Regions from separate parts of the Colwellia asteriadis genome, predicted to be linked through region 1. Evidence: predicted binding sites of a transcription regulator. Region 1 holds the regulator's gene; the other holds the start of a gene.
What was found. Region 1 encodes MetJ, which represses methionine synthesis genes. Its sites were predicted from a motif close to TAGACGTCTAGACGTCTA; they were not measured.
Positions count from the first base shown of each region.

Region 2: the regulator MetJ is predicted to act here: its motif matches at 1,990-2,007, upstream of metA (homoserine O-acetyltransferase MetA).

Region 1 is NZ_BAAAFA010000012.1:81,998-85,433, forward strand. It holds gene ABD005_RS16245 (aldo/keto reductase) at 1-814, shown strand, start outside; gene ABD005_RS16250 (hypothetical protein) at 969-1,454, shown strand; gene metJ (met regulon transcriptional regulator MetJ) at 1,621-1,950, opposite strand; gene metB (cystathionine gamma-synthase) at 2,204-3,361, shown strand; gene metL (bifunctional aspartate kinase/homoserine dehydrogenase II) at 3,394-3,436, shown strand, end outside.
Region 2 is NZ_BAAAFA010000003.1:93,284-96,719, forward strand. It holds gene metH (methionine synthase) at 1-853, opposite strand, end outside; gene metA (homoserine O-acetyltransferase MetA) at 947-1,897, opposite strand; gene recA (recombinase RecA) at 2,532-3,436, opposite strand, start outside.

The sequences.
Region 1 (3,436 bases):
CGCGCAGCAGCGGTTAAGTTTTTTAAAGTCTCATGTCGAATTAGGTATCACAACCGTAGATAATGCCGCCATTTATGGTAATAGTGAGCAGCTATTTGGTGAAGCGCTCAAGCTTGATAAAAGTATGAGAGAGCAAATTGAAATTGTTTCAAAATTTGGTATTAATGGCGTAGCGCCAAGTCCAGATAGTAATAGAGTCTCTCATTATGACAGTAGCAAAGAAGCTATTATTACCTCAACAGAAAACTCACTAAAACGTTTAGGCGTTGAACAGTTAGATGCGTTATTAGTACATCGCCCTGATTTACTAATGAATGCAGATGAGGTGGCAGAGGCATTTGAACTCTTACATCAAAGTGGCAAAGTGAAGCACTTTGGTGTTTCAAACTTCAGTGCAAGTCAATTTGAATTATTACAATCACGGCTTTCTAAACCGCTAATTACCAATCAAGTTGAAATAAACCCACTTAATTTCAATGTATTTGAAGATGGTACTGCAGATCAGTTACAAAGATTAAGGATTCGTCCAATGGCGTGGTCTTGTCTTGCTGGCGGTAGCGTTTTCGATAAAAACAGTGAAAAAGCAATACGCTTGCATAAAACTTTGCATGAGTTAGTAGAAGAAATCGGTGCAAGCTCGATAGAGCAAGTTATTTATGCTTGGATATTAAAGCACCCTTCAAAGCCTGTAGCATTACTTGGAAGCCGAAATTTAGAGAGAATTAAAGAAGCAACGGGAGCAATAACCTTAACAATGAATGCTGAACAATGGTATCGAGTTTGGGTTGCCGCTAAAGGTCATGGCGTGGCTTAATGCAATTAACCAAAGGCAAAGATTGAGTCTAGGTCTGAGTCTAGGTCTAAGTATAGCTTGGTGCTATTTTACTTTTAAGTTAGGGCTACTATGCTTATTAAAGCAAAAGTTGTTTAAGCAACTCAATATTATTAGACGTTAAAGACAGGTGAACATGGAAAGTCAGAAAGAAACATTAAATGCTAAAACTCAAGTAGAGACTCTAGATGGTGAGCTATCAGTGCCGGTACCTAAATGGTTTATGGTAGTAGCAATTATCGCTTTGTTATGGAATCTTATTGGTGTGCTTGCGTTTATTAGTCAGATAACGATTACTCCTGAATTGCTCGAGCAATTACCCCCAGCAGAGCAAGCAATGTATTTAAATATGCCTCTTTGGGCGAATGGCGCTTTTGCTGTTGCTGTTTTTGCGGGAACTACCGCAAGCTTTATGCTGCTGTTTAAAATGTCGTGGGCAGTAAATTTATTTGTAGGATCGTTGATAGGTATTGTGGTGCAAATGTATCACGCGTTTTTTATTGCTAACGCTTTTGATGTATTTGGTCCTAGTGGTTTGATTATGCCAATTATGGTAACTATTTTTGCGTTACTCTTTTTAAAAGTTGCCATTGTTGCACGTAAAAACAATTGGTTGAGCTAGTTTTCCTAGGTTAAATACAGTTATGTATTAGGAGCTGTTGATTTTTCTAAGTAACTTTTACAATTTTTAGTATTCTCATCTTTTACAACATAAAAAGGCACCTTCGTAGTGCCTTTTAGCTTTTTTAGCGTATTGGTTTTATATGAAAAACAGCCTTTAGAAGAGGCTAATCATCATCTACTTCATAAGCGCTAAAGTCAGTAACTCCTTTTGCTTCAAGTAAGCGACGGACACTGGCTGGTAGTTTTTCATTATTATCTTTTGCTAAGTCTTCATCATCAGGTAAAGGCTGTCCGGTAAAAGCATGTAAAAAAGCTTCACACAATAATTCACTATTTGTTGCATGACGTAAATTATTGACTTGGCGTCTAGTGCGTTCGTCAGTTAATACTTTTAATACTCGCAAAGGAATAGAAACGGTAATTTTCTTAACTTGCTCACTCTTTTTACCGTGCTCGGCATAGGGATTTATATACTCGTCATTCCACTGAGCCATGGTTATTCCTCTGTATTGTTATGATGTACAACTAGGTTGTGATAGCGTAGATTTTACCTGTTGCGAAAAAGCAGTCAAGTAGAAGTTTAGATGTCTAAAATGTCTTGACCGTTTTAGCTAAAATGTTTAGAGTTATAGACGTCCAAACATCTAAACGTTAATTCACTTTATTTGTTAATACTACAGCGTACTTTTACAACAAGTATGAGCTACTAATTGAATGCGTTATTAAACGCTAAATGGGGAAATTATTATGTCGATTAAAAATATTACCACTTCGGCAGTAAGAGCAGGTATTAATACCGATAAACACCATGGTGCGGTTGTTGCTCCTATCCATTTATCGAGTACTTATTCACTTAAAGGTTTTAATGAAAAAAGACAGTTTGACTATTCGCGTACCGGTAACCCAACGCGAGCAACTTTTGCTGAAGCTATTGCTGAGTTGGAGCAGGGTAGTGTTGGTATTGTTACCAGTACCGGTATGGCAGCTGTACATTTAATTTGTCAGCTGTTGTCAGTAGAAGATACTGTTGTGATCCCACATGATTGCTATGGTGGGAGTTTTCGACTTTTTACTCACCTAGCTAAGCGCGGGCAGTTTAAGCTAATTGTGGTTGATCAAAATAATGCAGCGGCATTGGCCGAAGCCTTAGCGCAAAAGCCTAAGTTAGTTTTATTAGAAAGTCCAAGTAACCCATTATTACGTTTAGTTGACATTGAAGAAGTAACCAAAGCGTGCCATGCGGTTGGTGCATTAGTTGCTGTAGACAATACCTTTTTATCTCCAGCATTACAGCAGCCTTTAACGTTAGGGGCTGATATTGTTTTTCATTCGACGACTAAATATATTAATGGTCATAGTGATGTGGTTGGCGGTGTTTTAGTAACCAAAGAGCAAGCGCTTGGTGAAACATTAGCTTGGTGGGCTAACTGTATTGGTATTACTGGCAGCGCATTTGATAGCTTTTTAGCATTGCGAGGTTTGAAGACTTTACCTATTCGTATGAAACAACATCAAGAAAATGCTGACAAAGTTGCCGCATTCTTAAAAGATCATGCTGCGATTGATGCCGTTTATTATCCTGGCTTTAGCGATCATCCTGGCCATGAAATTGCGAAAAAACAACAATCTAATTTTGGCGCTATGTTAAGTTTTGAAGTAAAAGGTGGCGTTGAGGCAGTTAAAAAATTATTCGATAATATTGCGTTGTTTACCTTAGCGCAATCACTTGGCGGGGTTGAAAGTTTGATCAGCCACCCATCAACCATGACTCACGCGGGTATGGAAATAGCAGCACAATTAGAAGCAGGTATTACTCAATCATTAGTACGAATTTCGGTAGGTATTGAAGATATAGATGATATTTTAGCGGATTTAGCACACGCTTTAGCGCAAAGCCAACAATAAAAGCCGATAGATAGAGTAAATAGGGCAAGAGAATGACACAAGAAAGTATCGTACTAGAAAATGAATTTGCGGTAG
Region 2 (3,436 bases), on a different contig from region 1:
CACCAAAAGCATTAGGTAAGCCTGCATTAGGGTGAGCAGAAACAGCAACATCACAAATACGGCTTAATTCAGCAACGTATTGGCGAAGTTCAACTGGGCCTAACGCACAGTTTAAGCCAAATGATACTGGCTTAGCATGGCGTAAAGAATTATAAAATGCTTCGGTTGTTTGCCCCGATAAAGTACGACCTGAGGCATCGGTAATCGTTCCTGAAATCATCACAGGTAAACGTTGCCCTAGCTGGTCAAATACTGTTTCTACTGCAAAAATAGCCGCTTTAGCATTTAGGGTATCGAAAATAGTTTCGATTAGAATAATATCGCTGCCCCCTTCAATTAACGCTAAGGTAGACTCGATATAAGCATCTTTTAATTCATCAAAGGTAACGTTACGAAACGCAGGATCATTTACATCAGGAGATATTGAACAAGTGCGGTTTGTTGGACCTAAAACGCCTGCCACAAAGCGCGGACGATCTGGCGTTTTCTTATTGTATTCGTCTGCTGCTTCACGCGCTATTTGTGCTGCAACACGGTTAATTTCAGCACTGTACTCTTCCATGTCGTAATCGGCCATGGCAATAGTGGTTGCATTAAACGTATTAGTTTCAAGAATATCGGCACCGGCTTCTAAATACTCAAGATGGATTGCTTTAATCACCTCAGGTTGTGTTAGCACTAACATATCGTTATTGCCTTTTACATCGGTATGCCAATCAGCAAAACGCTCTGCGCGAAAATCCTGCTCTTCAAACTTGTACGCTTGGATCATAGTGCCCATAGCACCATCAAGAATAAGGATGTTATTAGCTAATTGCTCTTCAAATAATGCAAATGAGGGATGGTTTTTCATATCTAATCCAAAGTAATCGTGTTCTTAATTCTGAATAGCGTGTCAAGCATAGCTTATTCACCGCTTTATTTAGTTTATGCTACTGAGCTACTTTTACTCTGCTGTTTTATTTTTCCAAGTAGCACTCATATTATCAGCATCTAGCTGATATGGCGTTATCTGATAAACATAATAATTAAGCCAATTAGTAAATAATAAACAACCATGGCTTCGCCATGAACTCATCGGTTTGTTGTTAACATTATTGTCTTGATAGTAATTTACTGGTAATTCCGTTGAGCTACTTTTCTTACAATCTCGAAGGTATTCTTCATGTAAAGTTACTGTGTCGTATTCTGGGTGACCGGTTAAATACACTTGTCGTTTATCTTTACTTGCAACTAAGTAAACGCCAGCTTCATCAGACTGCGCCAAAATAGTTAAATCATCAATTTTTTGATAATCGGTTTCATCAATATAACCATAACGTGAGTGTGGCACATTAAAGCTCTCATCAAAACCTCGGGTTAACTCTTCGGTTGGTACTAAGGGGTAATGCTGATAAACCCCTGACAATTTTTGTTGTCGTAAATGACGGTTCAAACCGTAATGGTGATATAAAGCGGCATGTGCTGCCCAACAAGAAAACATGGTTGAAGTGACATTTTTTTCAGCCCAGTCAAAAACTTCGCATATTTTGTCCCAAAAGGTCACTTTACTATAATCCATTAATGCTAATGGCGCGCCGGTAATAATTAAGCCATCGTATTGTTTATGCTTAATATCATCGAACAAATAGTAAAAGTTCTCTAAATGCTCTTTTGGCGTATTTTTAGATTCGTTTGCGTGAATACGAACAAACTCAACGTTTATTTGCAGTGGCGTATTAGCCAGCATTCGTAGTATTTGTACTTCAGTTTCAATTTTATTAGGCATTAAATTTAAAATAGCCACCTGCATAGGTCTAATTTCTTGGCTCGCAGCACGGTTTTCTGACATCACGAAAATATTTTCATTCGCGAGTACAGATAATGCAGGTAATTGATCGGGTATTTTAATGGGCATAAGGACACCTATTTAAGATAAAACAGCACTAACTAAAGTACACAATGACGACATAATGCAATGTTACTTAGATTGCTAGCTATGTCAACATCTAAACGTATAGACGTCTATAACCACTAACACTATCGTAATATAAAACTGTATAAAGCAAACAACCATCACAGTATTCACTAACTTAACCTGAATTCGGTAAATAACCCTTAATATATTGAAATATAAGAAGGAATCACATTACCAATTATCGATTTGACCGTTTTTCTTCTTTTCATATGATAAGCAAGGTAAATTTCGCGTCAATAGCTGGCCTATTGCCAATAAATTTAACGAAGAAGTTAGGAAAAATAGCAGCTAGAGAAGCATTTATTAAGCCGTTCTCAGGTTAACTTATAATTAAATTAAAGATGGCGTCTGCGGCAGCTTAAACGTCTAAGTCAATATAACCTAGGTAAAACTGAGTAATGAGGAAGTGAGAACAGACGACTAAATGATTAATAGTATATGATTAGTAAAATGAGGTTGTGCGATTAATTTAAGGCTAGCAATAAAAAACGCAGCTTTACGTCTAAAGCTGCGTTATTAAGATATGATGTGACTGGTTTAGTGCTATGAGGGCTATTAAGCCTACAATTATTAACTACTCAGCTAAAAAGTCTTCTTCTTGCTCTGTCACTTCTGGGCTTTCTACTACAGGTAACGCTTTCGATAAAAACATATCGCGCAACTTAGTATCAACATCCTTGGCCATTTCAGGATGCTCTTCTAAATATTTAGCGGCATTAGCTTTACCTTGGCCAATACGTTCGCCATTACAGCTATACCACGCACCCGCTTTTTCAACAAAGCCGTTTTTAACGCCTAACTCAATTAACTCACCAAGACTGTTAATACCTTGACCGTAAAGAATTTGAAATTCAGCTTGCTTAAATGGTGGAGCAATTTTGTTTTTAACCACTTTAACACGTGTTTCATTGCCGACTATTTCGTCACCATTCTTAACCGCACCAATACGACGAATATCTAAACGTACTGAAGCATAGAATTTTAATGCGTTACCACCTGTAGTGGTTTCAGGGTTACCAAACATGACACCAATTTTCATACGAATTTGGTTAATGAAAATTAACATAGTGTTAGACTTTTTCAAGTTCGCCGTTAATTTACGCATTGCTTGCGATAACATACGTGCTTGTAAGCCCATATGTGAGTCACCCATGTCGCCTTCAATTTCTGCTTTTGGCGTTAATGCAGCCACAGAGTCAACTACAATAATATCAACCGCGCCTGAACGACTTAACATGTCACAAATTTCTAACGCTTGCTCACCAGTATCAGGTTGCGATACAAGTAAATCACTAATATTTACACCTAATTTTTCAGCGTAAATAGGATCAAGTGCATGCTCGGCATCAATAAACGCACATACTTTGCCATTACGTTGTGCTTCGGCGATAACTTCAAGTGTTAAGGTAGTTTTACCACTTGATTCAGGACCATAAATTTCAACGACACGACCTAATGGTAAACCGCCAGCACCTAAAG